Regions from separate parts of the Streptomyces sp. NBC_01237 genome, predicted to be linked through region 1. Evidence: riboswitches for the same ligand, from Rfam matches in the RefSeq annotation. Region 1 holds a riboswitch; each other region holds the start of a gene.
What was found. Region 1 has a riboswitch for cyclic di-AMP ahead of OG251_RS15470 (transglycosylase family protein). Riboswitches for the same ligand answer to the same signal wherever they lie in the genome.
Positions count from the first base shown of each region.

Region 2: it holds a riboswitch for cyclic di-AMP, as region 1 does, so the genes downstream of both, OG251_RS40600 (transglycosylase SLT domain-containing protein) here and OG251_RS15470 (transglycosylase family protein) in region 1, are expected to answer to the same signal.
Region 3: it holds a riboswitch for cyclic di-AMP, as region 1 does, so the genes downstream of both, OG251_RS24860 (C40 family peptidase) here and OG251_RS15470 (transglycosylase family protein) in region 1, are expected to answer to the same signal.
Region 4: it holds a riboswitch for cyclic di-AMP, as region 1 does, so the genes downstream of both, OG251_RS21395 (M23 family metallopeptidase) here and OG251_RS15470 (transglycosylase family protein) in region 1, are expected to answer to the same signal.

Region 1 is NZ_CP108508.1:3,492,897-3,500,682, forward strand. Features, by position in the region: gene OG251_RS15450 (Ppx/GppA phosphatase family protein) at 1-432, opposite strand, end outside; gene OG251_RS15455 (DUF501 domain-containing protein) at 429-986, opposite strand; gene OG251_RS15460 (FtsB family cell division protein) at 1,094-1,564, opposite strand; gene eno (phosphopyruvate hydratase) at 1,690-2,970, opposite strand; gene OG251_RS15470 (transglycosylase family protein) at 3,289-4,020, opposite strand; cyclic di-AMP (ydaO/yuaA leader) riboswitch at 4,024-4,204, opposite strand; gene OG251_RS15475 (transglycosylase family protein) at 4,494-5,456, opposite strand; gene OG251_RS15480 (cytochrome P450 family protein) at 5,597-7,105, opposite strand; gene OG251_RS15485 (tetratricopeptide repeat protein) at 7,102-7,786, opposite strand, start outside.
Region 2 is NZ_CP108509.1:980,161-987,946, reverse strand. Features, by position in the region: gene OG251_RS40610 (SpoIIE family protein phosphatase) at 4-2,511, shown strand; gene OG251_RS40605 (FAD-dependent oxidoreductase) at 2,542-3,960, opposite strand; cyclic di-AMP (ydaO/yuaA leader) riboswitch at 4,448-4,607, shown strand; gene OG251_RS40600 (transglycosylase SLT domain-containing protein) at 4,610-5,518, shown strand; gene OG251_RS40595 (GMC oxidoreductase) at 5,719-7,347, shown strand; gene OG251_RS40590 (carboxymuconolactone decarboxylase family protein) at 7,334-7,786, opposite strand, start outside.
Region 3 is NZ_CP108508.1:5,530,601-5,538,386, forward strand. Features, by position in the region: gene OG251_RS24835 (PspC domain-containing protein) at 1-129, shown strand, start outside; gene OG251_RS24840 (LuxR C-terminal-related transcriptional regulator) at 126-821, shown strand; gene OG251_RS24845 (GNAT family N-acetyltransferase) at 935-1,720, opposite strand; gene OG251_RS24850 (C40 family peptidase) at 1,760-2,827, opposite strand; gene OG251_RS24855 (hypothetical protein) at 3,195-3,548, shown strand; gene OG251_RS24860 (C40 family peptidase) at 3,680-4,840, opposite strand; cyclic di-AMP (ydaO/yuaA leader) riboswitch at 4,839-5,000, opposite strand; gene pcrA (DNA helicase PcrA) at 5,259-7,697, shown strand; gene OG251_RS24870 (peptidoglycan DD-metalloendopeptidase family protein) at 7,744-7,786, opposite strand, start outside.
Region 4 is NZ_CP108508.1:4,826,792-4,834,577, reverse strand. Features, by position in the region: gene OG251_RS21405 (PrsW family intramembrane metalloprotease) at 1-1,440, shown strand, start outside; gene OG251_RS21400 (aldo/keto reductase) at 1,469-2,422, opposite strand; gene OG251_RS21395 (M23 family metallopeptidase) at 2,727-3,758, opposite strand; cyclic di-AMP (ydaO/yuaA leader) riboswitch at 3,770-3,922, opposite strand; gene OG251_RS21390 (PP2C family protein-serine/threonine phosphatase) at 4,163-5,422, opposite strand; gene OG251_RS21385 (MerR family transcriptional regulator) at 5,557-6,303, opposite strand; tRNA gene OG251_RS21380 (tRNA-Met) at 6,433-6,506, opposite strand; gene OG251_RS21375 (FAD-dependent monooxygenase) at 6,680-7,786, opposite strand, start outside.

The sequences.
Region 1 (7,786 bases):
GCCGCCGCCGATGTCGACCACGAGGTAGGGCTTGGCGAGGTGGTCGCCGCCGGCCAGTTCCTTGGTGGCGCCGAGGAAGGAGAGTTCGGCCTCCTGGTCGCCGCTGATCACCTCCGGCTCGACGCCGAGGATGTCCAGGACGCCGCGGACGAACTCGCCGCTGTTCTCGGCGTCACGGGAGGCGGACGTGGCGACGAAGCGGACGCGTTCGGCGCCGAGCTCCTCGATCACCGCCGCGTACTCGCGGCAGGCGGCGAAGGTGCGCTCCAGCGCCTCGGGGGCGAGCCGGCCGGTCCGGTCGACGCCCTGGCCGAGCCGGACGATCTGCATCCGCCGGTCGAGCTCGACGATCTCGCCGGTGGCGGGGTCCGCGTCGGCGACGAGCAGCCGGATGGAGTTGGTCCCGCAGTCGATGGCGGCGACCCGGGTCACCGGCCCGCCCCCTCGTCGGCCGGCGCGCTGGAGGGCGCCTCGCACGGCGTGACGCACGGGCCCTTCGCCCACCACTCGGGCAGCATCGCGATCGCCTCGTCGCCGAGCGGGTTCACTCCGGGGCCCGCGGCCAGGGAGTGACCGACCAGGACGTGCAGGCACTTCACCCGGTCCGGCATGCCTCCCGCGCTCGGGAAGCCCTCCAGGACCTCGATGGCGTCACGGCGGGCGAGGTAGTCCTCGTGCGCCCCGCGGTAGGCCGCGGCCAGCTCGGGGTCGGACCGGAGCCGCTCGGTCATCTCCTTCATGACCCCATTGGCCTCCAGCGTCCCGATCGCCGACGCCGCACGCGGACAGGTCAGGTAGTACGTCGTCGGGAACGGCGTGCCGTCCTCCAGACGGGGCTGCGTCTCGACCACGTCCGGATTGCCGCACGGGCAACGGTGCGCGATGGCCCGCAGCCCGCGCGGCGGGCGGCCGAGCTGCTGCTCGAACGCGGCGATGTCCGCGTCGGTGGGCGTGGTGGACTCGGTCTGCGGAGGGGGCGTTTCCATGCCTGCCTAGGTTCTGCTCGACGTTTGCTCGAAAGATGCTGCTCAAAAGGTGCTGCTCAAGGGTGCCGCTCGAAGCCGCCGCTCGGAAACCGCGGCCCGGAGACGGGTCAGTCGCGGTCGGCGGTGTCCACGCCGTCCCAGAGGTTCGAGTGCCAGGGGCGGTCCGCCGCGCCCGGCTCTCCGCGGCGGTCCTCGGCCGCGTCGGGATCGGCCACCGTGTAGCCGGTCTCGCCGGGGAGTACGTAATGGAGGTGCTCCCGGGCCAGTCGCCTGATGTACGCGTCGTCCTGGAGCCGCGCCTTCTCGTCGCGCAGTTCCTCGGTCCGCCGGCCCGCCTCCTGGGACAGCCGCTCCTGATCGGCGATCTCGTCGCGCTGGGAGACGTACTGCCGCATGGGGTACGCGAGCGCGACCACCAGGGAGCAGACGATCAGGGCCAGGAACGCGGCCCGGCCGGTGAGCCGGGAGCGGTGCGCCTGGCGGCGGTTCTGGGACCGGTAGACGCGGGCCGCGGTCTGCTCGCCGAGCAGTCGCAGCCTGGTCGCGGTGGAGAACCGGTCGCGGTCCTTCCCGGCCATGTCTCCCGCCTCCCCATTACGCACGTCCGTCCCCGCACACGGTACGGGACCGAGTGCGGGGACGGACGGAGGCTGGTGCCTCGAACCCCCGAAGGGCCGGTGACCGGCCCCCGGGTGCCGGGGTGTCAGCCCTTGAAGCGCGGGAACGCCGAGCGGCCCGCGTACACCGCGGCGTCGTCGAGGATCTCCTCGATGCGCAGCAGCTGGTTGTACTTGGCGACACGGTCCGAGCGGGCCGGGGCGCCGGTCTTGATCTGACCGCAGTTCACGGCGACGGCGAGGTCGGCGATGGTGACGTCCTCGGTCTCACCGGAACGGTGCGACATCATGCACTTGAAGCCGTTGCGCTGGGCCAGCTCGACGGCGTCCAGGGTCTCGGTCAGCGAACCGATCTGGTTGACCTTGACGAGCAGGGCGTTCGCGGAGCCCTCCTCGATGCCGCGGGCCAGGCGCTCCGGGTTGGTGACGAAGAGGTCGTCGCCGACGATCTGCACCTTGGCGCCGAGCTTGTCGGTGATGACCTTCCAGCCGGCCCAGTCGTCCTCGTACAGCGGGTCCTCGATGGAGACCAGCGGGTACGCGGAGACGAGCTCCTCGTAGTACTCGGTCATCTCGGCGGCCGAGCGGGACTTGCCCTCGAACTCGTACTTGCCGTCCTTGTAGAACTCCGACGCGGCGACGTCGAGCGCGAGCCCGATGTCGCGGCCGGGGACGTAACCGGCCTCCTTGATGGCCTCGACGATGAGGTCCAGGGCGGCGCGGTTGGACTCCAGGTTCGGGGCGAAGCCGCCCTCGTCGCCGAGTCCGGTGGACAGGCCCTTGGTCTTCAGGACCTTCTTCAGCGTGTGGTAGATCTCCGCGCCCCAGCGCAGGGCCTCGGAGAAGGACTCCGCGCCGATCGGGGCGATCATGAACTCCTGGATGTCCACGTTGGAGTCGGCGTGCGAGCCGCCGTTCAGGATGTTCATCATCGGAACGGGCAGCAGGTGCGCGTTCGGGCCGCCGAGGTAGCGGAAGAGCGGCAGGTCGGACGCCTCGGACGCGGCGTGGGCGACGGCCAGCGAGACGCCGAGGATGGCGTTGGCGCCGAGCGACGCCTTGTTCTCGGTGGCGTCCAGGTCGAACATCGCCTGGTCGATGAGGCGCTGCTCGGTGGCGTCGTAACCGACGAGCTCCGGGCCGATCTGCTCGATGACGGCGAGGACCGCCTTCTCGACGCCCTTGCCCTGGTAGCGGTTGGGGTCTCCGTCGCGAAGCTCAATGGCCTCGAACGCACCGGTGGAGGCGCCGGACGGAACAGCAGCACGTCCCGTGCTGCCGTCGTCGAGGCCAACCTCGACCTCGACCGTGGGGTTTCCCCGGGAGTCGAGGATTTCCCTGGCTACGACGACGTCGATGGACGGCACGAGGCATCTCCTTCTGGGATATGACGCTGGTGGTGCAGGGTCACTACGGCCTTGCGACACGAGCCTAACCGGCCCGGCCCGATCGGGCGGCCGACCGCCCGTCTCCTGGGACGAAAAAGGACCCAAGGCCGTGCAATACAGGACGAAGGTCCAGAAATTTACTGACTGGTAACTACAAGGGTTGAACGATTGCGGCCCGGGCCACCGCGCAAGAACCCCGGCCCGGCGCGCACGGGGGAGAGTGCGCCGGGCCGGGGAACCGGCCGAGGAGGATGCCGCCGGACACCCGCCTCAGGGGAGGAGAAGCCGTGTGCCGGACTACTTCAGGTGGAGCTGCTGACCCGGGAAGATCAGGTCGGCGTCCTTGACGATGTCGCCGTTGAGCTTGAACACCTTCTGCCAGCCGCCCTTGACGCCTTCCTTGTGAGCGATCTTGCTCAGGGTGTCGCCGGACTTCACCTTGTACTCGCCGTCACCCTTGGCGACCTTCTGGCCGGTCGGGGTCGTGACGGTCTTCGGGGTCTCGGCCTTCGGGGCGGTGCGCTGCTCGCTGCGCGAGGCGGGCTGCTCGGCCTTGCGCTCCTGCTGCTTCGGCTGAGCCTGCTGCTTCGGCTGGGCCTGCTGCTGCTTGGCCTCGCTCTGGCCGGAGCCGGTGTCGACGCCCGGGTCCACACCGTCGTTGCTCAGGTTGCCGGCACCGGCACAGGCCCAGGCGCCGGGACCCTGCATGTCGAGAAGCTTCTCGGCGGTGGCGATCTGCTGGGACTTGGAGGCCAGGTCGGCACGGGCGGCGTACTGCGTACCGCCGGCGGCGGCCCAGCTGGACTGCGAGAACTGCAGACCGCCGTAGTAGCCGTTGCCGGTGTTGATGGACCAGTTGCCACCGGACTCGCACTGGGCGACGGCGTCCCACGTGGAGACGGAGGCGGCGGAGGCGCCGGTCGCACCCATCAGCGGGACGGCGACAGCGGCACCGGCGACACCGGCGAGCGTGGCGACACGGACGACCTTGGACGGGCGGCGGTGCTTGCCCTTGCTGTGAAGCAGCATGGAACTTCTCCTCACCGACGCCTACGAGGTGAGCTGTCGGGTTCGGGCCAAGTGAGTTGCCCGGTCGCACGTCCTAGCACGCGACTTCACCCCAAGCCGGTCCTGATCACTCTCGTACGGGACGAGACGACCGGGCCCGGCACTTACCTGGGTCCCCCGCTCCTGCCTACGGCGCTTTACGCGTCTGTTCCCTTCGACCGACGGCAGGATTCGGCGTGACGGTCGACGGGGCCCGCGGTGCGAGCGGTTCCGACCGTAAACACAGGCAACCCCTACATTCAAAGATGGACATACCGGTCAATCGCCCCTTACTTGACCTCACTGAAGTGACGTTTCCGCAGGTCGGGGGCAATGCGGACGGATCCGGCGGACGAGACACGCCAGTTGAAGCAAAGAGACCCATGTCTCACTTACGCATAAGTGGACATAGGCCCCTGAACTACCCCGGTTTTCGGGGTGTTTTCCGCATGCGATCAGTTGGCAGCGGCGTCCTCGGAGTGCTTGCCGAGGTCCAGATCCAGGTTCTGGCCGGGCAGGATCAGGTCCGGGTCCGAGCCGAGTGCGTCCTTGTTCGCCTCGTACAGCGCGGTCCATCCGCCGGAGAGTTTCTGTGCGTCAGCAATCGCCCAGAGACTGTCGCCCGGCCGGACGGTGTAGTCGCCGTCGGCCCGCTCCGCCCCGCCGTCGCGCCCCTCGCCGTCGCCGCGGGAGGCGTGCCGGCCGGACTCGCGCCCGTCGTCACCGTCCGCCGCCCGGCTCCCCTCGGGAGCGGGTGTGCCCCGGTGCTTGCCACCACTGCGGTCGGTGTCCTTCGAGGCGTCAGGCGCCGCGGAGTCCTCGGGTGCCGAGGAGTCCTCGGGCTTCGCGGAACCCTTGGGCTTCGTCGGGGAAGGGGTCCCGTCCGGGGTGGAAGGGGTGGTCGAGGGGTCGGCGGCCTCGCCGGGCGTGTCGCCCGCCGCGCCTTCCTTGCCATCGTCCGCACCGCCGTCGGCCGGCGGGGTCGCCGCGTCCGAGGGGTCGGCGGACGGCGTGCCGCCCGGGTCGACGCCCGGCAGGGCACCGTCCACCGCGAGTCCGGAGATCACCGCACAGCTGGGCCACGCCTTCGGGCCCTGGTCGTCCAGGACCTTCTCCGCGACGGAGATCTGCTGCGAACGACTGGCGAGGTCGGCCCGGGGCGCGAACGCCGTGCCGCCGTACGCCGACCAGGTGTCCTGCGAGAACTGGAGCCCGCCGTAGAAACCGTTGCCGAGGTCGGCACTCCACATGCCGCCGCTCTCGCACTCCGCGACCCGGTCCCAGGTCGAGGCGTCGGCGGCGTGTGCGCCGGTCGCGCCGAGCAGCGGAATCGCGATGGCCGATCCCGTCACGCCCGCGGCGACGACGATGGCGGGTGCCTGGCGAGGGCGACGGTGTCTGCCGTTCGCGGAGCCCATGGGGTTTGCCTTCCGTGCGACTGACGAGTGGGTACTGAGTGGTTGACGAGTCATCCGACGCCCGACTGATGCGTCGAACGGTGAACCTAGCGGGACTCGAACGTGTGTCACAAGTCGATGCAGCGGAGATCACGTGAAAGTCACAGAGTTGACGCAGCGTCACCTTCGCCCAGTCGCCGCCCCGGCTCGAACTCCACGGGGAGCGTGCGCAATCCCCGCATGATGAGCCCGCCACGCCACCGCAAATCGGTGGGTTCTCCCGCAAGTCGCAGCTCCGGAAGGCGTCTCAGCAGCGTAGCGAGAGCGGCCTGCCCCTCCAGCCTGGCGAGCGGTGCTCCCAGGCAGTAGTGGACGCCGTGCCCGTATCCGAGGTGCTGATTGTCACTCCGTGCGAGGTCGAGACGGTCCGGGTCCTCGAACCGTTCCGGGTCCCGGTCGGCCGCGGCGAGCACGACGAGCACGGGGTCGCCCTCGGCGACCTCCTGTCCGCCGAGCGTCAGCGCCTCGGTGGCGTAGCGCCAGGTGGCCAGCTCCACCGGTCCGTCGTACCGCAGCAGTTCCTCGATGCCGGTGGCCAGCAGGCCGCTCTCCCCCGCGTCGAGCGAACGCTCAAGGAGTGCGCGCTGTTCGGGGTGGCGCAGCAGGGCGTACGTGCCGTTGCCGATGAGGTTGACCGTGGTCTCGAATCCGGCGAAGAGAAGGATGAAGGCCATCGCCGCGGCCTCATTCTCGGTGAGGTGCTCGCCGTGGTCACTGGCCCGGATCAGCCCCGAGATCAGATCGTCGCCGTCCCCCTCGTCCCCCAGGCCCTCCCGCTTCCGGTGGATCAGCTCCGCGAGATAGCCGCGCATCTTCTTGACCGACCGGGCGACCCCGCCACGCGGGCCGCCGCCATGGCGGATCATCATGCCCGCCCAGTCCCGGAAGTCGTCCTGGTCCTCGCGCGGGACCCCCAGCAGATCGCAGATGGCGTAGATGGGGAGCGGGAAGGCGAAGTCGTGGATGAGGTCCGCCTTCCCCTCCTCGATGAAGTCGTCGATGAGGCGATCCGTCAGCTCCTGCACGCGCGGCGCGAACTCCGCGACCCGGCGCGGGGTGAACGCCTTGGAGACGAGCCGGCGCAGCCGGGTGTGGTCCGGCGGGTCGATGTTCAGCAGATGTGTCATCAGCTCCGCCTTGCGCTCCCCAGGGATACCCGTCTTCCCCTTGGCGTGCGCCGGCCCGGCGTGGTGCGCCGGGTTCTTGGAGAGCCGGGAGTCGGCGAGGGCCTGCTTGGCGTCCGCGTACCGCGTCACGAGCCAGGCGTCGACCCCGCTGGGCAGCGTCGTCCGGTGTACGGGGCTGTGCTCGCGGAGCCATGCGTAGGCGGGGTACGGGTCGGTGGCGAACTCCCAGGTGAAGAGTTCGGGGGCGGGGGGCGGGGCGGGAGCGGGAGCCGCGCCGGTCTGCGCGGGCGCGTCGGCGGAGGCGGCGGAGGCGTGCGGGCAGACGGGGGCGTCGGCGGGCGCGGAGGCGCGGGGACGGGCGTCGGCGGGCGCGGGCTCGGAAGCGGAGGAAGGGGCGTCGGCTGGGGCGGGCGCGGAGGAAGGGGCTGGGGAAGGAGAAGAGGAAGGGGCGTCGGCGGGGGGCTCGGCGGGGCTGGCGTTCACCCCTCGACGTTATCCGGCGCGCCCGGACGGTTCCGTGCCAGCTCGGCGAGGATGTCCTCGGCCTCGTGGTGCCCGGCCTCGGCCGACTTGCGGAACCACTCCTCGGCCTCGGCCTCTTCCCCCTGGTCCCACAGCATGACCGCCAGCGCGGCGGCGGCGTAGTAGCTGCCCCGCGCGTGCCCCACCTCGAACCAGCGCCGCGCCTCCTCGGTATCACCCCGGTCACGCAGGTCGTTGGCGAGGTTGGTGGCCGCGCTGGTGCCGCCCGCTTCGGCAGCCGCCCGGTAGAGCGATTCGATCTCGGGGTCGTCGGGGTCCCGTTCCCGCAGGACCAGGGCGAGGTTGTTCGCCGCCCGGAAGTACACGGTCCCGCTGGTCGTGTGGGCCAGGGCCCTGCGGTACCAGTGCTCCGCCACCTCCAGTTCGTTCCACTCGTGGAACAGGCTGCCCAGGCTCCCCGCGGCCTCCTCGTGCCCCATCTCCACGGCCTTGACGTACCAGCGGCGCGCCTCGTGGTTGTCCCCGACCCCCGCCGACAGGTCGCCCAGCCGGTTCGCGGACGCACCGTCGCCCGCCTCCGCCGCCCGTGTCAGCCAGTGCAGCGAACGCTCGGCCAGGGCGGCGCCGAGCGTGCCCTGCGCCTCGACGTCGCCCGCCCGCGCCGCCATCTCCAGATAGGGA
Region 2 (7,786 bases), on a different replicon from region 1:
TGTGTGACCCGGCACGGCACGACCCGGCACACCCCGCTCGACGAGAGCGGGGATGTGGCAGGGGAAGCGAGCACTGGCCGAGTACCGGACGAGCTTTCCCTGGTGCTCGCCCAGGCCGCCGTGAGCGCGATCGAGTCCGCGGGGGGATACGCGGGCGGTGTGTACCTGCGTTCGTCGACGCCCGGACTGCTGAGGCTGGCGGTACTCGCGGGGCTGCCCGGTCCGCTGTTCCGCCCCTGGTGGCGCATGCAGGTCAAGCGGCCCTTCCCGGTGTCCGAGTCCTACCGCACGGGCAGAGCGGTGCTCCTGGCCGACGCGGAGGAGGCCATGCGCCGCTTCCCGCAGCTGATGGCGGGGCTGCCGTTCCCCTTCGGCTCGCTGTACCTCCCGGTCGGGGCCGGCCGGGACCGAGCGGGCGTCCTGTTCGTGATGCGCGCCGCCACGCCCGGGGAGCCGGTGGCACCCGCCGAGAGCGGGCGGCTCCAGCGCATCGCCCGGCGGCTCGGCCAGGACCTCGCGGAACTCGGATCCGGTGGCACCTCGTGCCTGTGGGACGAGGCGCCGCTGCCCGTCCAGCTGCCCGCGGCCATCGCGCCGCCGCTGCGGATCGGCCGCTTCGACTGGGAACTCGAAAGCGGCGCCGTCACCGCCGACGAGGAGATGTGCGCGATCCTCGGCACCACCCCCGCCGCATTCCCGGGCACCGTCGACGCCCTCGCGGCGCGGCTGGTGCCGGAGGACGTGTACGGGCTGTGGGCACTCGCCCGCCAAGCCGTGGAGCCGGACGCCTCCGTCGTCCGCAGGATGCGGCTGCGGGGACCCGACGGCCGCTCGCACCTGCTGGAACTCTCGGGACGCGGGGTCCACCCGACCGGCGACGGAGCGGCCAGCCACCTGACCGGCTTCGTGGTGGACCTCGGCGCCGGCCCGGTCGTCGCGGAGGCGGCCGAACGGATACCCCGCGGCATCTTCTCGCTCGACCGGCTCGGCCGGATCACCTACGCCAACCACCTGGCCGAGGACCTCCTCGGCCGCAGCCGGACCGAGCTGGTCGGGCGCGTCCTGTGGGAGACCCTGCCGTGGTTCGGGCACCCCGCCTACGAGGACCACCACCGGGCCGCGCTGCTCTCGGACGAGGCCGTCCACTTCCTGGCCCGCCGCGCCCCGGATGAATGGCTCTCCGTCTCCATGTACCCCGGCCACGACGGGGTGACGGTGGTGCTCGACGCCACGGAACAGCCGGCCTACGCCCCCGGGTCCGTCGTCGTGCCGGGCGCCGGACTGGGCTCCCCGGCCGACCGATCCGCCGCCCTGTACCGGCCGGTCGCCCTCGCCATCGCGCTGACGGAGGCCGTCACCGCCCGCCAGGTGTCCGCCGTCGTCACCGAGGAACTGCTGCCCGCCTTCGGCGGCAGACAGCTGGCGATCTATCTGCTGAGCGAACGCCATCTCTATCTGGCCTGGGAGACCGGCTTCCCCAAGGGCTTCCTCGACCGGTTCGACGGCGTCGGTCTCGACGCCCGTATCCCCGGAGTGGAGACGCTCACCTCGGGCCGCCCCATCTTCTTCGAGTCCATGGAGCGCCTGGGGGAGGCCTATCCCGGCATCCCCATGGACGCCGACGTCGGAGCGCGGGCCTTCCTGCCGCTGATCGCCTCCGGGCGGCTGGTCGGCTCCTGCATCCTCGGCTTCGACCGGCCGCGCGGCTTCAGCCCGGAGGAGCGCACCGTCCTCACCGCCCTGGCGGGGCTCATCGCACAGGCACTCAAGCGGGCCCAGCGCTACGACAGCGAGGCGGCGCTGGCCCGGGGTCTGCAGGACGCCCTGCTGCCGCACCGGCTGCCCGGGATCGAAGGCGTCGACACGGCCGCCCGGTACCTCTCCGGCACGCAGGGCATGGACGTCGGCGGCGACTGGTACGACGTCATCGAGACCGGCCGCGGTCCCGCCCTGGTCATCGGCGACGTCCAGGGACACGGTGTGGCAGCCGCCGCGACCATGGGCCAACTGCGCAGCGCCGTACGCGCCTTCGCTCTCGGCGCACGTGATCCGCAGGAGGTGATGAGCGGTACTAACAGGCTGCTCATCGATCTCGACCCCGGCCAGTTCGCCAGTTGCTGCTATGTCGTCCTCGACCCCGTCACCGGTGTCGTCCAGGCGGTGCGGGCGGGGCATCCGCAGCCCGTGCTGCGCCATCCCGACGGCACGACGGAGGTCCTGGACCTCGCCGGTGGCATCGTCCTCGGCATCGACAGCGAGGCGGTCTACCCGGTCACGGAATTCCGGCTCGACCCCGGGGCGATGCTGGCCCTGTTCACCGACGGGCTCATCGAGCGCGCGGGGACCGACATCGACGAGGGCATCGAGCGGCTGCGGAGCGGCATCGCCGCGCTCGGCTCGGCATCCCTCGGCGACATCGCGGACCGGGTGATCGAGGAGGCGGGGCAGGCCGACGACCGGCCCGACGACATCGCGCTGCTGCTCGCCTCCCGCTGGACGGCGGCGGACTGAGCCGCCGTCCAGCGGCGCGGTTCCGGCCGGTCAGGAACCGGCGGGGGCGTCCGCCGGATCGGAGGCACCGGAAGCCCCCGACACGGCGGGAGCGCCCGACGCGTCCAGCATGGCGGAGCGGTCCACGACCTTGATCCGCTCGCGGCCCTCGGCCGCACCCAGCGCCTGCTCGTGCGCGTCCAGGCGGTGCCAGCCCTCACGCGTGGTGTAGCGGACGCCTCGTTCGTCGAGGAAGGCGACGACGGCGTCCGGGTCCGGCTGTGCGGGGGCGGGCAGCCGGCCCTCGGCGCGGTCCTCCAGCAGGCAGGCGACCGTTTCGTTGGCGTCACCCTTGGTGTGCCCGATCAGGCCGATCGGTCCACGCTTGATCCAGCCGGTGACGTACACGGACGTCATCGGCTCCTCACCGGCGATGACGCGTCCGGCGGCGTGCGGAACGGTGCCGGAGGAGACGTCGAAGGGGAGCTTCGGGAGCTCCTGCGAGTAGTAGCCGACCGCACGGTAGACGCTCTGCACGTCCCAGTCGGTGAACTCGCCGGTGCCCCGGACGTTGCCCGTGCCGTCCAGCTCGGTCCGCTCGGTCCGCAGACCCGCCACGCGGCCGTCCTCGCCCAGGACCTCGACGGGCGACTCGAAGAAGTGCAGGAAGAGCTTGTGCGGCCGGTCGCCGACATCGCGGATCGCCCAGTTCTCCAGCGTGGAGGCGACCATGTTGGCCTGCTTGTTGCCCCGCCGGGTCTCGATGGACCCCGCGTCGTAGTCGATGTCCTCGGGGTTGACGATGACCTCGATGTTGGGCGAGTGGTCCAGCTCCCGCAGTTCCATCGGGCTGAACTTGGCCTGGGCCGGACCGCGGCGGCCGAAGACATGCACTTCGAGTGCCTTGTTGGCCTTGAGGCCCTCGTACACGTTGGCCGGGATCTCCGTCGGCAGCAGCTCGTCGGCCGTCTTGGCGAGTATGCGCGCCACGTCCAGGGCCACGTTCCCGACGCCCAGTACGGCGACCTTCTCGGCCGTCAGCGGCCAGCTGCGGGGCACCTCGGGGTGCCCGTCGTACCAGGAGACGAAGTCGGCCGCGCCGTAGGAGCCGTCCAGCTCGATCCCGGGGAGACCGAGCGCGCGGTCGGCGTCGGCGCCGGTGGAGAAGATCACCGCGTCGTAGAAGGACCGCAGCTCGTCCAGCCCGATGTCATGGGGGTAGTCGACGTTGCCGAACAGCCGCAGCTGCGGCTTGTCCAGCACCTGGTGGAGTGCCTTGACGATGCCCTTGATCCGCGGGTGGTCCGGGGCCACGCCGTAGCGGATCAGGCCGAAGGGGGCGGGCATGCGCTCGAACAGGTCGATCGATACGCCCGGGTCCTGTGCGGCTTCGGATTTGAGCAGCGCGTCCGCTGCGTAGATCCCGGCGGGACCGGCTCCGACGATGGCGACGCGGACGGGGCGTGTCATGGCGTGTTGTTCCTTAGGGCGGGCGACGCGGGCAGGACGGGTGGCAAGCTGCGCAAGTAAGGCTTGGCTTACCAGTCTCCACCGCACACGTTAAGCCCTGCCGCGGCCGGACCTCGGGCCGGGGTCCTGTGGAGTCCATCGGTCCGCCCCAAGATGCCCGAATTCTGCATTATGGGGGATTTTCCGGAATTAGACTTTCCGCTCACGAAGGCCGTGCGGGCGATGCGCGATCTTCGGAGTGTGGAGCAAAACGGCCTTTTCGGACTCAGTGGCGAGAGTCACGTTCCGGACCCCTGACGGCGTGACACGTCGCCCGGTTCCCTTCTGCGACGGGAAAGTTGACTTCGCGCTGTGGGATTGCCGACAGGTATTTCCATGAATTGATCTTGCGGAAGAATTGCGATCAAGAATTCGGGGCTTGTTCTGCCCGGCCTTTCTCGCCTACGGTCACCGTCAATCCGGATGGAACGCCTAATCCTGCCGCCGTCCGGCAATCGGACCTACTTACGTACGGCAGGAGCGGGGGACCCAGGTAAGCCGCCGATCCGGTATCCGGATCGGCTCGGGGTGAAGTCGCATTCGCGTGCGGCCAGGCAACTCCAGCCTGAACCCGACAGCTCACCTCGTAGGCGACGGAGAGGAATCCACCATGCCCTCCATGGGTAAGCACCGTCGTTTCAAGGCCACTTCGCTGACCCGCGGCATCATCGCCGTGGGTGCGGGCGGAGCCGCTCTCGTGATTCCGCTGGCCGGTGCGACCGTCGCCTCGGCGGCGCCCGCGCAATCCGCCACCGCCGAAAAGGCGCCCACTGCCGTATCCGCCAAGGAAATCGCCGTCGGTAAGGGCGCCGTGACGACTCATTCCGTCATCGCGGGTGATTCCCTTTCCAAGATCGCCCGTGCGTATTCCCTCGGTGGCGGCTGGCAGAAGCTGTACGAGGACAACCGGGAGGCCGTCGGCGGCAACCCCGATCTGATTCACCCCGGTCTGAAGCTGTCGGTCGGCGCCGCATCAGTGACCGGCTCCAAGTCCTCCGACGCGTCGTCGGACCGGGCCGCGGGTGGCGACCGTGCCGACCGCTCCGAGCGGACGGCCGCACCGCAGGCCGCGCACGGTGCCCCCGGTGCCGCCGCCACGACCCCGGCGGACGACACCACCGGGACCGCGAACGGCGTCGCCGAGGCCACCGCCGTCGCCGACACCACCACCGTCCCCGCCGAGCAGCCCGCGACGTACACGGACGATCTCGACGGCTGGATCAAGGAGTCGCTGGCCGTCATGGCCGAGCACGGCATCCCCGGCAGCTACGACGGCATCCACCGCAACATCATGCGTGAGTCGTCCGGCAACCCGCAGGTCGTCAACAACTGGGACTCGAACGCCGTCGCCGGGACCCCGTCCAAGGGGCTCCTCCAGGTCATCGACCCGACCTTCCAGGCGTACCACGTGCCCGGTACGTCGATGGACAGCCTCGACCCGGTCGCCAACATCACCGCCGCGTGCAACTACGCCGCCGACAAGTACGGCTCGATCGACAACGTGTTCGGGGCCTACTGATACATGGCAGTGCCGGCAGTGGGACGAACCGATGGGCGGTGAAGGGGCTTTCGGCCCCTTCACCGCCCATCGGTGATTCCGGATCATGCCGGGCATCCGGTGCAAGTTACCCACAGGTATGTAGTGACTTACCACGCGATCGACAGTAGAACCTGTTGCACTCTGTCGAGAGTGAGGGAAGTCACATGAGTGACGCTACCATGCAGAATGCGGGATCCAAGAGGGTCTCGCGCCGTCGTTTCATCACAGGAACAGGTTCTCTTCTTGGAGCCGTGGCCCTTACGGGCCACTCGGCCCCGGCGCGGGCGGCGACCGCGGCCGAGTCCGCTCCGATCGATCCCGGCGCCCATGTGCCGGTCCTGGTGATCGGCACCGGGTACGGCGGCTCCGTCGCCGCGCTGCGCCTCGCCGAAGCGGGCGTCGATGTGCACATGATCGAGATGGGCATGGCCTGGGACACCCCGGGCCCGGACGGCAGGATCTTCGCCAACACGACCAGCCCGGACTACCGTTCCTACTGGCTGCGCACCAGGACGAAGCAGCCGCTCAGCAACTTCCTCGGTTTCCCGATCGACAGGAACGTCCCGCGCTACACCGGGATCCTGGACGCCGAGGAGTTCGCCGGCATCACGGTCTACCAGGGCCGCGGGGTGGGTGGCGGTTCGCTGGTCAACGGGGGTATGGCGGTCACGCCCAGACGGGAGAACTTCGGCGCCATCCTTCCGTCGGTGAACGCCGACGAGATGTACGGCACGTACTACCCGCGCGCCAACGCCGGGCTCGGGGTCGGCACCATCGACCCGGCCTGGTTCGACACCGCCGAGTGCTACCGGTACGCCCGGGTCGGCCGCAAGCACGCGGAGCGGTCCGGGTTCCCGTTCGTCTTCGTGCCCGCCGTGTACGACTGGGACTACATGAAGCAGGAGGCGGCCGGAAGCGTCCCCAAGTCGGCGCTGGACGGGGAGATCCTCTACGGGAACAACTACGGCAAGAAGTCGCTGCAGAAGACCTACCTCGACCGGATCAGGGCCACCGGCAGGGTCACCATCTCCCCGCTGCACAAGGTCACCTCGGTAGCCCCCGCGGCCACCGGCGGCTACACCGTCCTCATCGACCGGATCGACACTTCGGGCAACACCGCCGAGACCAAGTCCGTCACCGCGGACAAGGTGTTCTTCGCCGCGGGCAGCGTCGGCACCAGCAAACTGCTGGTCGCGCTGAAGGCCACCGGAGCGCTGTCCCGGCTGAACGGCGAGATCGGCAAGGGCTGGGGCGACAACGGCAACGTCATGTGCGGCCGCGCCAACCACATGTGGGACTCGACGGGCAAGGTCCAGTCGTCCATACCCACCGGCGGCATCGACAACTGGGCCGCCGGGGGAGCGTTCGCCGAGGTCGCACCGCTGCCCACCGGCATCGAGACCTACGCCTCGTTCTATCTGTCGATCACCAGGAACCCCCACCGTGCCGAGTTCGCCTGGAACGCCGCGACGGGCAAGGTCGACCTGAACTGGCAGGCCGCCTGGAAGCAGCCGTCCATCGATGCCGCCAGAACCATCTTCGACAAGATCAACAAAAAGGAGGGGACGATCTACCGGACCGACCTGTTCGGCGTCTACAAGATCTGGGGCGATCACCTCACGTACCACCCGCTCGGCGGCGCGGTGCTGGACAGGGCCACCGACAACTACGGCCGCCTGCACGGCTACGCGGGGCTCTACGTCATCGACGGCTCGCTGATCCCCGGCAACACCAGCGTCAACCCGTTCGTCACCATCACCGCGCTCGCCGAACGGAACATCGAGGAGATCATCGCTACTGATCTGTGACCGCGTGGCTGGGCAGCGCACACACCGTGTCGAGGCCCAGTACATGGTTGAGCCGGCCGAACGCCAGCCAGGAGCCGATGCTCATGCTCAGCTCCACGATCTCCAGCTGACTGTAGGCCGCGCTCATCCGGGTCCAGAACTCCTCGTCGAGGCCGTGGTGGTCCAGGGCGTACCGCTCGGCGTACTCCGCGGCGAGCCGGGTCCGCACGTCGAAGACATCGGCGGTACGCCACTGGGTCACCGCGTCGGCGAACGTGTCCTCGACCGTCTCCCCGTCCCGTTCGGTGCGCCAGTCCAGGCAGAACGCGCACCCGTTGATCTGCGCGGTCCGCAGCCGGGCGGCCTCGAACTCGCGCAGGCCCAGGGTCGTGTGGGCGTACACCGCCATGGAGAAATTCGCGGCGGCGATGCCGATCCCCGGGACCATCTCGCCCCATAC
Region 3 (7,786 bases), 2.0 Mb from region 1:
GGCGACAGAATGGGCGTACGAGAATCAATCATCGGCCGGATGCAGCGCAACGGCGGTACGGCCCGGCTGCGTTCGGTGCCCGGTGGGGGCACGGAAGTCGAGCTGGAGATGGAAAGGGCGAGCGAATGACCGAGAACACCGAAGCCACCGGGGGCCCGGAGCGACGGGTACGGGTCGTGCTCGTCGACGACCACCGGATGTTCCGCACCGGAGTCCAGGCGGAGATCGGCCGCACCGAGGAGACCGGGGTCGAGGTCATCGGTGAGGCCGCCGACGTCGACCAGGCGGTCACCGTCATCACGGCGACCCGCCCCGAGGTCGTCCTCCTCGACGTCCATCTGCCGGGCGGCGGCGGCGTCGAGGTGCTGCGCCGGTGCGCCTCGATGATGGGGACCGCCGAGAATCCGGTGCGCTTCCTCGCGCTGTCGGTCTCCGACGCCGCGGAGGACGTCATCGGGGTCATCCGCGGCGGTGCCCGGGGCTATGTCACCAAGACGATCACCGGCACCGACCTGATCGACTCGATCTTCCGGGTCCAGGACGGCGACGCGGTGTTCTCCCCGCGACTGGCCGGCTTCGTGCTCGACGCCTTCGCCTCGACGGACGCGCCGCCGGTCGACGAGGACCTGGACCGGCTGACCCAGCGGGAGCGCGAGGTCCTGCGGCTGATCGCCCGCGGCTACGCGTACAAGGAGATCGCCAAGCAGCTCTTCATCTCGGTGAAGACGGTCGAGTCGCACGTCTCCGCGGTGCTGAGGAAGCTCCAGCTCTCCAACCGGCACGAGCTGACCCGGTGGGCGACGGCGCGACGGCTGGTCTGAGCCGGGCCCCGGGGGGTGTACGTCACGCATCCGGGGGCCGCCACGCGTCCCGGGGCCCGTCACGCGTCCCGGGGGGTGCCCGTCACGCGTCCCGGGGGGTGCCGTCCGCCGGGTCAGCCGGCTGCGGGGGTGAGCGAGATGTTCAGCTTCTCGCCGATCCGGCGGTAGCCGACGCCCGCGTAGATCCGCTCCACGTCGTCGTCGCCCGGCTCCAGCCAGACGGTGCGGCAGCCCCGGTCGAAGGCCGTCGCCGTCAGCCAGGCGGAGAGCGCCGCGCCGATGCCGCGACGCCGGAAGGCGGCGGCGACGGCCAGACCGGTCAGTTCGCTGAGACCGTCGACCACGAGGGAGCAGCCGCCCGCACCGGCGGGGTCCGGGCCGAGCGTGGCCAGGGCCACGACGCCGCCGTCCGACGCCGACGTCCGCAGCCAGCCGGCCATCCCCTCCTCGGGTTCGCCCTCGCCGCCGAAGCCCTGGTGCTGGACGCGGGCGGCGTCGGTGAACTCCGCCTCGGTGGCCGGCACCGCGATCCGGAGCCCGTCCACCGGCTTGGGCGCAAGCAGCGCACCGGGCGCGCAGGCCAGGATCGGGGCCCGGTTCTCCACGGTGAAACCGGCGGCCAGCAGAGCGGGTTCGACCGCCGGTGCCCAGTCCGGCAGGAATTCGAGCCGGGGCAGCCGCTCCCGCTCGCGGAACGCGCCGATCAGGGCCGTCACCTCCGCCGCGGTCGGCTCGGCACCCCGGTCGGGGATGGCGTAGTTGGCGTACTTCAGCTCCCAGAGCGGGTTGTGCCGGACCGTGAAAGGCCCCACGCGGTAGTGGTCGGGGGAGCGCAGGGCGAGCGTGCGGGCGTAGTCCTGGACGTCGATGTCCATCGGCGTACGGGAGTCCATCGGCATACGGGTGTCCTTCGGCGGTTCCGGTGTCGGCGCCGGGGACTATGCCACCCGGGTGGCTCCGGCGAAAGGCATTTGATCGATGGGCGCGATGCGGACCGGGGCGCCGGGGCGCGGGGCGTGGATCATCCGGCCGCCGCCGACGTAGAGCCCAACATGGCTGATCCCGGAGTAGAAGAACACCAGGTCACCGGGGGCAAGTTCGGAGCGGGAGACCCGCTGTCCGGCGTTGATCTGGGTGTAGGTGGTGCGGGGCAGCGAGACACCGGCCGAGCGCCAGGCGGCCTGGGTGAGGCCGGAGCAGTCGAACGAGGAGGGGCCGGTGGCGCCCCAGACGTACGGCTTGCCGATCGCCCCGTACGCGAAGTCGACGGCCTGCGCGGCACGGGCGTCGGGGGCGGTGGCCGAGCCGCGCGGGATGCCGCGGCCGGTGGGGGCGGTGCCGCCGTGGCGGGCGTCGGCCGAGCGCTCGTGGTCGGCGCGCTGGGCGTCGGTCAGGGTGTCCAGGAGCCGCCGGGCGTCGGCCAGTTTGGTGCGGATCGCCGCCCTGTGCTTCTTCAGCTCCGCCTGGCGGGCGGCAAGGCTGCCGAGCTCCTTCTCGGCCCTCGCCCGGATGTGGGCGACCGCGGTGATCTGCCGGCGGATCCCGTTGACCGCCCCCGCCTGCCGGTCACCGGCCCGGTCCAGGAAGGCGGCGCGTTGCAGGTACTGGTCGGGGTCGGAGGACAGGGCCAGCTGGACGGCGGGGGAGAGGCCGCCGCTGCGGTACTGCGCGGTGGCCAGCGCACCGAGGGCGTGGCGCGAGGTGTTGAGACGTGCGGTCCGGCGGGCGGCCTCGTCGCGCAGGGCGTCGACGGACTTCGCGTTCGCGGTCGCCCGCTCCTTCGCTCCGTTGTACTTCTCGGTGGCGACCTCCGCGTCGTGGTACAGCCGGTCCACCTTGGCGTTGACCTGGGCGGGAGTGGCCAGGGGCTCGGCGTGGGCGGCGCCGGTGGCGGTGGTGGCGGTCGCCGCCCCGGCGAGTGCCAGGGTGGCTGCGGTGCGGGCAGCAGGGCCGCTGAACGGGCGCTGCTTGGGTTTCCGGTGAGCGGATTTCCGGTGCGCGGCCACGAGGGCTGCATCCTTCCTGTCGGCTGCCCGCCGGGGGCTACCGACGGGCCCGCGAGGTCCGGCGGCGGAACACCACAGGGAAGTGGCCCGCCGCCGGATCCCGCGGCGCGGTGACCGGATGCCGCTCCTGACGCGAAGCGGCGCTGGAGCGCCGGTCACCTGGAAGGGACGCTAAGCCCGGGGCACGGAAAAGGTTCGTCATGACAGTTATTGCCCACATGTGGCGTTTCGTTATGGCGAAGCGACCGGAAATACTGCCACAGAGGCAGGCAATTCGTACTGGTTCGGGCGAAGTTCGCAAGGAAGCGGCAAGGATGCCGCACCTGGCTGTGAGGTGGTGCTATGGCCGGGGCTAGGCTGCGGAGCCATGGACGTACTCATCAATGCCTTCGTCGCCCTGCACATCATCGGTATCGCCTCGCTGCTGGGCGGCTTCCTGACCCAGATGAAGGCGATGGGCGCGGGCACGGCCCGTTTCGTGCCGGCCATGCTGCACGGCGCGCTGACGATGCTGGTCACCGGCATAGCCCTGGTCGGGCTCAACCAGGCCGACGACCAGACCGTGAACAACATCAAGATCGGCGTGAAGATGCTGATCCTGGTCGTCATCCTCGCGCTCGTCTACATCAAGCGGGACGAGGAGAAGGTCGACAAGGGTGCGTTCGCCGCGGTGGGCGGGCTGACGGTGGCCAACATCTTCATCGCCACGCTCTGGACCTGAGCGGCGTCTCCTGACCGCTGCGGCCCGACCGGCCTGAGCGACGGGGCCCGACCGGCGCGATCCGGCCCGGCGAGGCAGGGCCCGGCGGTGTCGCCGGCCCGTCGGGCCTCGCCGGGCCGGCCGGGGTGTGATCAGACGGGGCGCACGCTGCCGTAGATCGGCATGTAGTAGATCGACTCCTCGCGCACGTTCGCGCCCGGTTTCGGCGCGTGGATCATCATGCCGTCGCCCTTGTAGATGCCGACATGGCTGATGTCGTCGTAGAAGAAGACCAGGTCCCCCGGACGCAGATCCGCGGTGGCCACCCGGGTGCCCACCTCCACCTGGTCCCAGGTGGTCCGGGGGAGGTCGACCCCCGCCGCCTTCCATGCCGCCTGGGTCAGCCCGGAGCAGTCGTACGAGGACGGGCCCGTCGCGCCCCACACGTACGGCCTCCCGATCTGGGCCCGCGCGAACGCGAGGACCTTCTCCGCCTTGGCGGCATAGCCGCTGTCCGGCCCCGAACCGGTTCCCGTGCCGCCGCCGGCCTCGCCGCCGTTCTTCTTCGCGGCCTCTTCCCCGGCCTTCCGCTCGGCCTCCGCCTCCGCGGCCTGCTGGCGGGCCAGCTTCTCCGCCTTGACCCTGGCCTCGGCCTTCTTCTCGCGTTCCAGCTCCGCCAGCCGGGCCTTCTCCTCGGCGGTCAGCTTCGACAGCAGGGAGCGCGCCTCGGTCAGTTTGGTCTGCACGTTCTGCTTGCTGGACCGCAGGGTGGCCTGCGACTCGGTGAGCGTCTCCAGGCTCTTCACGGCCTCGGTGCGCTTCGTCGCCGCCTCGGACTGCTGCGTACGGAAGTCGGCGACGGCCTTCTGCTGCTGGCCCGTCATCCGGTCCATCAGCTGGTCCTGGTCGAAGTACGCCTGCGGGTCGTCCGCGAGGAAGAAGGTCGCGGTCGGAGCGATTCCGCCGGTGCGGTACTGCGCCGCCGCGTAGTTCCCGAGGGCGCGGCGGGCCTCGTTGAGCTTGTCGGTGCGCCTGGCCGCGTCCTCCAGGAGGGCGTCGACCTTGGCACGCTGGGTCACGGAGGCGGCCTTGGCCCGGTTGTACTGCTGGGTCGCGGTCCCCGCCTGCCGGTAGAGGTCGTCGACCTTCGTCCGGACCTCCTCGATCCCGGGCCGGGGCTCCGCGGGCGCGGCCGTCGCGCTCTGTGTGGAGAGCAGGGTGACCGAGGCCAGCGCCACCGTCGTCAGCCCGACGGCAGGGGTGGTGGTGCGCACGCTCGTGCGCGGTTTGCGATGCGAGGCCAAGGCCGGCATCTCCTTCCGTGGACCGCCTACCGGGTTAGCTGTCGGGTTCGGGCGGAACGGAAGGCTGCCCTACGGTCCCGTGGAGGAGGACCGATTCACCCCGGTGCTGCTGGTGGGTCCCCGGTTCCGGACACCCGTGGGGGCGGTACGGATTCGGCGGGGGCGTCCGTTCGGCGTGGTTCGCCTCAAGGGGGTACGGGGCGCCCGACGGAGCACGCTAGCCAACCCGTGGTGCCGCTGTGAAGGTTGATGTTCGATATGCCCGATACATTTTCGTGACCTCGATGGATCGGGTCCGCCGGTGGCGGCCACCGCCCCGTTTCCCTCACACGGCGTGGCCGCGCGGTTCCCTTACGTGCCTGCCCGGGAGGTCTCGTACCGGAAGCGGCCACGGGCTGTCAGTGGGGCGGCCTAGACTCGTCAAGCGATGAGCAGCCTCTTTGACGACAGCTTCCTGACCGGCCTCCAGAACTCGGAGGAAGGGCCCCCGCCGCCTCCCGAGGACCACGCACCCGAAGCGGTGCCGGAGGGTCTCTTCGAGGGCGTCTTCGACGCGCCCCCGCCGCCCCGCGACGGCTACTACCGCGACGGTGCCCCGCGACCGGTCATCGATGCCGCGGCGCTGCTCGACGGACTGAACACCGAGCAGCGCGCCGCCGTGGTGCACGCCGGATCGCCGCTGCTCATCGTCGCCGGTGCCGGCTCCGGCAAGACCCGGGTGCTGACCCACCGGATCGCCCATCTGCTCGCCGAGCGGGGTGTGCACCCCGGCCAGATCCTCGCGATCACCTTCACCAACAAGGCCGCGGGCGAGATGAAGGAGCGCGTCGAGCAGCTCGTCGGACCGCGCGCCAACGCCATGTGGGTCATGACCTTCCACAGCGCGTGCGTACGCATCCTGCGCCGCGAGTCGAAGAGGCTCGGCTTCACCTCCTCGTTCTCGATCTACGACGCCGCCGACTCCAAGCGGCTGATGGCCCTGGTCTGCCGCGATCTGGACCTCGATCCGAAGCGCTACCCGCCGAAGTCGTTCACGGCCAAGGTCTCCAACCTGAAGAACGAGCTGATCGACGAGGAGACCTTCGCCGGTCAGGCCGCCGACGGCTTCGAGAAGACGCTGGCCCAGGCGTACGCGCTCTACCAGGCGCGGCTGCGCGAGGCCAACGCCCTGGACTTCGACGACATCATCATGACGACGGTCCACCTGCTCCAGGCGTTCCCGGACGTCGCCGAGCACTACCGCCGCCGCTTCCGGCACGTCCTGGTCGACGAGTACCAGGACACCAACCACGCGCAGTACACGCTCGTACGCGAACTGGTGGGCCCGTCCGGGGAGGCCGACGCACCCGCCGAGCTGTGCGTCGTCGGTGACGCGGACCAGTCGATCTACGCCTTCCGCGGCGCGACCATCCGCAACATCCTCCAGTTCGAGGAGGACTACCCGAACGCGACCACGATCCTGCTGGAGCAGAACTACCGCTCCACGCAGACGATCCTCTCCGCCGCCAACGCGGTGATCGAGCGGAACGAGAGCCGCCGCCCCAAGAACCTCTGGACGAACGCCGGCACGGGCGCCCGGATCACCGGCTACGTCGCCGACACCGAGCACGACGAGGCGCAGTTCATCGCCGACGAGATCGACCGGCTGACGGACGCGGGCGACGCGAAGGCGGGTGACGTCGCCGTCTTCTACCGGACGAACGCCCAGTCCCGTGTCTTCGAGGAGATCTTCATCCGGGTCGGCCTGCCCTACAAGGTCGTCGGCGGGGTGCGCTTCTACGAGCGCAAGGAGGTCCGGGACGTCCTGGCCTACCTCCGGGTCCTCGCCAACCCCGAGGACACCGTCCCCCTGCGCCGCATCCTGAACGTGCCCAAGCGCGGCATCGGCGACCGCGCCGAAGCGATGATCGACGCGCTGTCGCTGCGCGAGAAGATCTCCTTCCCGCAGGCGCTGCGCCGTGTCGACGAGGCGTACGGCATGGCGGCCCGCTCGGCGAACGCCGTGAAGCGGTTCAACACGCTCATGGAGGAGCTGCGCACGATCGTCGAGTCCGGCGCCGGGCCCGCGGTGGTCCTGGAGGCGGTCATGGAGCGTACCGGTTATCTCGCCGAGCTCCAGGCGTCCACGGATCCCCAGGACGAGACCCGCATCGAGAACCTCCAGGAACTGGCCGCCGTCGCGCTCGAATTCGAGCAGGAGCGCGGCGACGAGGAGGGCGCGGGCACCCTCGCGGAGTTCCTGGAGAAGGTCGCGCTGGTCGCCGACTCGGACCAGATCCCGGACGAGGACGAGGACGGCTCCGGCGTCATCACGCTGATGACCCTGCACACGGCCAAGGGCCTCGAATTCCCCGTGGTGTTCCTGACCGGCATGGAGGACGGCGTCTTCCCCCACATGCGGGCGCTCGGCCAGGCGAAGGAGCTGGAGGAGGAGCGGAGGCTCGCCTATGTCGGCATCACCCGCGCCCGTGAGCGGCTCTATCTGACCCGGGCCGCGATGCGCAGCGCCTGGGGCCAGCCCTCGTACAACCCGCCGTCGCGGTTCCTGGAGGAGATCCCGGACCAGCACCTGGAATGGAAGCGGAAGGGGCCGATGGCGGCTCCGGCCGGGCCGACCTCCGGGATCACGTCCTCGCTGTCCTCGTCCCGCGCGCGCTCCGGTCCGTCGGGCTTCGCCACCCGTCGCACCACGGACAAGCCGGTGGTCACGCTGGTGGTGGGCGACCGGGTCACGCACGACCAGTTCGGGCTGGGCACGGTGACGGCGGTCGAGGGGTTCGGCGACCAGGCGAAGGCGACGGTGGACTTCGGCGACGAGCGGCCCAAGAAGCTGCTCCTGCGGTACGCGCCGGTCGAGAAGCTCTAGGGGCCCGTGGGCGGTGACGGGCCTGCGGGCCCGTCACCGCATCACATCAGGTCGGGTTGACGCCGTGGCTGCGGAGCCACGCCAGCGGG
Region 4 (7,786 bases), 1.3 Mb from region 1:
CGTGAGCAGACCGGCACGGAGGGGTTCCTGGTCGGGCTCGGGCTGGCCGTGCTGCCCGTGCCGCTGCTGATGGCGGCCTTCCGCTGGCTGGACCGGGTCGAACCGGGCCCCTGGCGGAATCTGCTGTTCTCCTTCGCCTGGGGCGCGTGCGCCGCCGCACTCGTCGCGATCATCGCCAACTCGTTCGCGACCCGCTGGATCGCCACGGCCACCGCCGACCCGGCGAGCGCCGACACCCTGGGTGCCACGGTGATCGCCCCGGTCGTCGAGGAGAGCGCCAAGGCGGCCGCGGTGCTGCTGATCTTCCTGTTCCGGAGACGGGAGTTCAGCGGCATCGTCGACGGCATCGTGGTCGCCGGATTCACCGCGACCGGCTTCGCCTTCACCGAGAACATCCTCTATCTGGGCAATGCCTTCGGTGAGGACCAGCAGCTGGGGATGACCGGGTTCGCCTCGGTGACCGCCGGGACGTTCTTCGTACGGATCGTGATGTCGCCGTTCGCGCACCCGCTGTTCACGGTGCTCACCGGCATCGGCTTCGGGTTCGCCGCGGTCGGCGCGCGGCGCCACCGGGTCCGCCGGATCGCGCTGCCGGTACTGGGCCTGGTCCTCGCGATGGGCCTGCACGCCCTGTGGAACGGTTCGTCGGCCTTCGGCCCGTACGGCTTCTACGCGGTGTACGGGGTCTTCATGGTCCCGGCGTTCGGGCTGGTGACCTGGCTGGCGGTGTTCTCGCGCCAGCGGGAGCTGCGTACGCTCTCCGCCGAGCTGCCCGCGTACGCGGCGGCGGGCTGGCTGACCCCCGCCGAGCCGCTCGCGCTCTCCTCGATGCGGGCGCGCGGCATGGCCCGTGATCTGGCCCGCCACTGGCACGGCCACCCGGACCGGAACCGGGGCAGGGCGGCGGCACGGGCGGTCGCCGAGTACGAGTCGTTCGCGACGTCCCTGGCCGTACTGCGCCGACGGGCCCGCCGCGACACGGCGGGCCCGGACTTCGCCGCGCGGGAACGGGAGCTGCTGCATCACCTCTGGCAGCGCAGGGAGATCGCGGGCCCGGCCCTGACATACGCGGCCCACGCCACGGGCCGGCTGCGCGCACACCTACGCCTTCCGGTCCCGCCCTACGGCGGGCCGTTCCCGCAGCGGCCGCCGTACGCGTACGGGGCACCGCAGACGCAGACGTACCCGCACGGGGGCGCCGGGACACAGACGTACCCCTCCGCGTACGGGGGCGCGGGGACGCACACGTACCCCTACGCGTACCCGAACGCGGGACCGGCCCCGCAGCCGTATCCCCACGGCGCGGCACCCAAGCAGCCGTATCCGTACGGGCCGGTGCCGCAGACGTTCCCGATGCCTCAGCAGCGCGGGACGGAGCCGCACGGCGCACCGCACCCCCAGCACGGCGGCGACAACCCCTATCTGCGTCCTCCGCAGTAGCCCGGCGCCCGCTGCCCGGTCGGGTGGATCAGGCGGATGCCTCGGTGAGCTCCGCGAGTTCCCGGTCCGTCAGGCGCAGCTCGGCGACCGCGACCAGCGCGGGCAGCTGCTCGACCGTACGGGCCGAGGCGATCGGCGCGACGACGGTCGGCCGGGAGGCCAGCCAGGCCAGGGCGACCGTGGCGATCTCGGCCTCGCGCTCCTGGGCGATCCGGTCCAGGGCGACCAGCACCTTGCGGCCCTGCTCCGACTCCAGGTGCTGGCCCGCCTTCTCGGCGCGCGCGCTGTCGACCGAGGTGCCCGGACGGTACTTGCCGGTGAGGAAGCCCGAGGCCAGCGCGAAGTACGGGACGGCGGCGAGCCCGGCGCGGGCGGCGGTGTCCTGGAGGGCGCCCTCATAGGTGTCGCGGGAGACCAGGTTGTAGTGCGGCTGGAGGGCGACGTACCGGGCCAGGTTCTCGCGCTCGGAGAAGTCCAGGGATGCCCGGAGCCGCTCCGGGCTGATGTTGGAGGCGGCGATCTCCCGCACCTTGCCGTCCTTCACCAGCTGGTCGAGGGCGGTGATGATCTCCTCGACCGGGACGGTCTCGTCGTCGAAGTGCGTGTAGTACAGGTCGATGTGGTCCGTGCTGAGCCGCCGCAGCGACTCCTCGGCGGCGGACTTGATGGTGGCGGCGGAGAGCCCCTTGTACGAGGGGTGGGCGCCGACCTTGGTGGCGACGACGATGTCGGACCGGTTGGCGCGCGAGGCGAGCCACTTGCCGATGACGGTCTCGGACTCGCCGCCCTCGTTGCCCGGGACCCAGGAGGAGTAGGCGTCGGCGGTGTCGATGAAGTTGCCGCCCGCCGCGGTGTACGCGTCCAGGACGGCGAAGGACTGTGCCTCGTCCGCCGTCCAGCCGAAGACGTTGCCGCCGAGGGCGAGGGGGAAGACCTGGAGGCCGGAGGAGCCGAGCGGGCGCAGAGAGTTCGCAGAAGTCATGTTGGGTTCAACGAGAGCACCGGAGAGGACTATTCCGCGTGGGCGGGAGCCTCTCTGCGCCGTGTGCTGTGTGTCATGTGCTGTGTGCTGTGTGCTGTGTGCTGTGTGCTGTGTGCCATGCGCGTCTGCCGGCGTCGGCTCCGGCTGCGCTGCGGGGCCCGGGGCGTTGTGTGCCCCCATCACCCGTACGACGCGGACGCCACGCGCGTTCTCCTGCGGACAGCAGACCGGCAGCCCTGACGTCGGGGGGTGTGCGTCAGGGCTGCCGGGGTTCGGGTGCGCCCGGTGGACGGGCGCGGGGGGCTCAGACCGTGAGCCCCTTGCTGCGCAGCCAGCTCATCGGGTCGATGCCCGCGCCGCCCCCGGTGTGGACCTCCAGGTGGAGGTGGGCACCGGTCACATTGCCGGTGGCGCCGACGCGTCCGATGGTGTCGCCGGTGGAGACCTTCTGGCCGGCCGTGACGTTCATCGTGGACTGGTGGCAGTACCAGATCTCCGTGCCGTCATCGAGTTCGAGGACGGTGCGGTAGCCGTACGCACCGGAATAGCCGGCCGACTTCACCGTGCCGCTGTGCACGGCCTTGACCGGAGTGCCGGTCGGCGCCGCGAAGTCGAGGCCGGTGTGGTGGCCCGAGGACCACATCGGGCCGGACTGGCCGTAGGTGGAGCTGATGCTGTACGAGGAGGTCGGCAGCGCGTAGCTGGCGGCGAGCTTGGCGAGGCGCTCGGCCTCCTTCTTCTTCTTCGCCGCCTCTTCCGCCTTCTTCTTCTCGGCGGCGATCTTGGCCTCGGCCTTGTCCTGCTGCTCCTTGGCGTCGGCCGCGGCCTTCTCGGCCGCAGCCTTCTCCTCCGCGGCCCTGGCCTCGGCGTCGGCGTTGGCCTGCTGCTGCTCGGCCTGCTGGAGGATGCGGGCGCGGAGCGCCTCACCGGCGTCGGTCGTGCCCTGCTCGGCCTCGGCGCTGGTGATGCCCGCGGAGGTGAGCGGAGCCGCCGAGACCGGGGTCTTGTCCGCGTCGTCGGACATGAAAGCGCCGACGCCGGGAAGGGACTTGGCATCGGGGAGGTTGTCCGCGAGGGAGTCAGGAAGGGAGATGGATACCGGCGGCTTGCTCTGCGCGGTGGCCATGCCGCCCGCGCCGACGGCCGCGATGACACCGACGCCGAGGACGGTGGAGCTACGGGCGAGTCCCCGCTGCTTGGCTACGCGGTGCCTGCCGCGTACGGGCCGGATGGACTCCTCGGTGGGATTCCATTCCTCCCAGGTCCTGTCCGCTTCACCGAAGTTGTCGGTGGCGAAGGGCGACGGGGCCTCGGGGGCAGGCTTGTTGGACGCCACGTGGGCGCACTCCTTTCCTTCCTTCTCGCCTACCGGGTTAGCTGACGGGTTCGGAGCAGGAAGGTCTCCTACGGGCTCCTCTGCCTCTCACGAGACACAGGTGTCCGATTCACCCCATGTAGGTGGTTCCCCGGTTCCCTTGCGGGATTCGGCGCTCGCGCACGGTGCCGCCTCTTGCGACGACTGGGACAACCGCGCTGCGTTATCGAACGTTAATAGACTGATGGGCCCTATTCCAAGCTCTTCCGACTGATCGTTCATGACTTTGGCCTGGACTTAACGGGTACAAGGGGGCGGAATCGGGCGAGTTGAACCGGGCCCGGCCAATACCCAGTTTCTGACGTTGCGTCAAATGTTATGCGGAGCGGCGTCCTTCAGTCACGTACGGTGGTATCGCCCCTGGCTCATCCGCCGCCGCGGCCCACGATCTTCACCGTCTTCCGGCGCTCGGGCTGCCCCTCGGCCGGCCGCCCCACCGCGAGAAGTGCCATGTCGTCAGTGGACCGGCCACCGGTGTGCAGCCGTACGTCGTCGGTGAGCGCGGAGAGCAGCTCCTCGGGACCCGGGAAGATCCGGCCCCGCAGCCGCGTCGCCGGGTCGTAGAAGGCCCCGGACGGGTCCCGGGCCTCGGAGAGGCCGTCCGTGAACACCAGCAGCGTCGCCCCGGCGGGCAGCGCCCACTCATCGGCCCGGTCGGGCCACACCCCCAGGTTCATGCCGAGCGGCAGCGCGGGCACGGACGGGGCCAGCACCTCCAGCGCCCCGTCGGAGTGGAGCAGGATCGGCTCGGGGTGCCCGCGGTTGACGATGCGCAGGATCGTCGAACCGGGCGGGATCTCCGCGAGCACGGCCGTGATGAACCCCTCCATCGCGTCCAGCCCACCGCGCCGCGTCCCCTCCCGCGCCAGCGCCCGTTCCAGCCGCTGCGCGACCCCCTCCAGCGAACGCTCCTGCTCGGCGGCCTCCCGGAACGCCCCGATGATCACCGCCACCGCCTCGACCGCGTCCAGCCCCTTGCCCCGTACGTCCCCGACCACCAGACGTACCCCGTACGGGGTGTCCGCGACGGCGAACAGGTCACCGCCGACGAACTCGTCCGCCTGTGCCGCCTCGTACCGCGCGGCGACATGCAGCCCGCCGATGCGGTCGTCCGGGGTCGGCAGCACGGCCCGCATGGCCGTCGCCGCGATGAACCGCGCCGAGGCCAGCTGCTCGTTGCCGCGCCGCACGACGCCATTGATGACCAGGGCGAGGACCGAGGCGGTGAGCACGGTGGCCAGCTCGGTGACCGGGACGGCCCGGGTCAGCGTTCCGGCGTACGCGTGCAGCCCGACGACGGCCAGGACGGCCGCCACTCCGGTACGGACGGTGCTGGCCAGCGAGAAGAACGGTGCGGCCATCAGCGGTGCCGCCACGAACAGCGGGACGGCGGTGAAGGTGGGCGGGGTCCCGATGTCGAAGAGCAGCCCGCCGCCGATCATCAGGGCGGGCAGCGCACGCACGAACCGCCGGGCGCCGCGGCCTCCCGGGCGCCCCCCGCCGCCACGCGCCGGGAAACCGAAAGCGGAACCTCCCAGGCCGCGCGCCGGAAGGCCCGGAACCTTCCGGCTCCAGGCGCGGGGCAGCCCGGCAGGTCCCCCACGCCGCCTGTCCCGCTTCCCCACGTGTGCACTCCTGCCAGGTCCGCCCACGGCTGCGGACGGTACCGCGCCCCGTCCAGGCTTGCCGGAGCCGCGCCGTGCGGCGACTCCTCATCGGCCAAAGGGGGGAGCGTGCGGCAGCCCCGGCCTTCCGGAGGTCAGTCGGAGAGCCGGTGTTCCGCGTGGATCGTCAGTGCATCCCGTACGAAGGCGGCGGTGCCGTCCCCGTACTGATCGTAGTTCTTCGCGAAGCGGGGATCGGCGACATACATCTCGCCGAGCCCGGTCACATAGGACCGGGTCGGTGCCGCCGTGGCCGAAAGCCAGGCGCAGTGCCGGCGGGCGATGTCCTGCACGGCCCCGCTGCCCGCGGCCAGGCCGTCCCTCCGGGCCTGCCCGTAGTCCGCGGCGATGGCCTCGTGCGAGGCGATGTGGTCCCGTCTCTCCGCCGGACCGAGCGAACGCCACCAGCGGTCGCCCTTCTCATACGCGTCGCGGCCCCAGCGCTCGGTCACCTCCTGCTCGTGGGCGGTGTGGTCGAAGCCGTCGAACACTTCCTCGGCCATGAGTGCCGTCCCCTCCTCCGTCTTGTGAAGAGTGGTCCGCACCGAGGCGATCTGCCGCCCGATGCGCTCGCGCTCCCGCTCCAGCAGCCGCAGATGTGCCCGCAGGGCCCCGGCCGTGTCCCGCTGCCCCTCCAGTACGTCCTTGATGGCGGGCAGGCCCAGCCCCAGCTCCCGCAGCAGCAGAATGCGCTGGAGCCGGACGAGGGCGTCCTGGCCGTAGTAGCGGTAGCCGTTGCTCCCGACCCGGCTCGGCGCGAGAAGACCGAAGTCTCCGTAGTGCCTGAGCGTGCGGCTCGTGGTGCCGGCCCTTCTGGCGATTTCCTGGATGGACCACTCCATGCCGGAAACGCTAGATCTTTACGCTGCGTCAAGGTCAAGCGCGGCGGATGCGGCGCGCCCACGGTGTGCCGGAGCCCGGAAACGACTCGGGCCCGGAACGCTGTGTGCGTTCCGGGCCCGGGCCTTCAGTAGCGGGGACAGGATTTGAACCTGCGACCTCTGGGTTATGAGCCCAGCGAGCTACCGAGCTGCTCCACCCCGCGTCGGTAAACACAACTCTACGGCATGCTGGACGCACTCTTGACCACGTAGCCGATCCCCGCCGCCGGCCGGCCCGCCTCCGCCCCCTCGAAGGCCCCGGCAGAGACCCGCGCAAGGGCCCCTTGGAGGCCCCTTGGAGCCCCCCGTGCCGTGAAGGCCCCCATGGAGCGGGGCGTCAGACGTCCAGCGAGAGGGCGTTCTTGGCCCGGTCGACCGCCTCCCAGGACGCGGGACCGGCCTCGCCGCCGCCGTTCTCCGTCACCAGGGCCTGGTTGGCCGCGACGAACGGACGCATCCGTTCCGTGTACCGGGCGAACGCGGCGGCATGGTCGTCACCGGCCCGCGCCAGTTCGTCCGCCAGCACCTGCGCGCCCACCAGAGCGAGGCTGGTCCCCTGCCCGGAGAGCACGGACGCGCAGTACCCCGCGTCACCCAGCAGCACCGCCCTCCCCCGCGACCAGCTGTCCATACGCACCTGGGCCACCGCGTCGGCGTAGAAGTCGGGCGCGTCCCACATCGCCTTCAGCAGGCGGGCGTTCTCCCAGCGCAGGGGCGCCATCCGCTCGGCGACCAGCGCCCGGTACTGCTCCCGGGTCCGGGCGCCGGGTCCGAGCGGGCCGCCCTCGAAGCCGAACGTGACCCGCAGCTCGGTGTTGTCGCGCACCGGGTAGATGCCGTAGCCGGCCGGGCCCTCCCGGTGCCACACCTGCCAGTTGTCGAGGTCCAGGAAGTTCTCCACGCTGAAGATGGCGATGTGCATGTCCAGGTGACGGACGAACTCCTCCTCCGCGCCGAAGACCAGCCGCCGCACCCCCGAGTGCAGCCCGTCGGCGCCCACCACCAGGTCGAAGGTGCGCGGAGCGGCACGCTCGAAGGTGACGCGCACACCGTCCCCACCCTCCTCCAGAGCGGTGATGCGGTCTCCGTGGCGGAACTCCGCACCGCCGCCCAGGCGTTCGTGCAGCATCGGCACGAAGTCGTCGCGAAGCACCTCGATGTCGCCGCTGTCGAACCGGCCGCTGCTGAGGGTGGCCTCGGTGGAGCGGTGGATCTCGTTGCCGTCCCCGTCGAGGACGGACATGCCCCGCATCCGGGTACGGGCGCCGCGCGCCTGCTCCAGCAGGCCCAGCCGCTCGACCACGTCGAGCGCGACGCCACGGATGTCGATGGCCTGCCCGCCCCGGCGCGGTGCGGGGGCGCGCTCCACGACGGTGACGGAGAAGCCCCGGTCGCGCAGCAGGCACGCCAGCGCCGCGCCGCCGACACCACTGCCGGATATGAG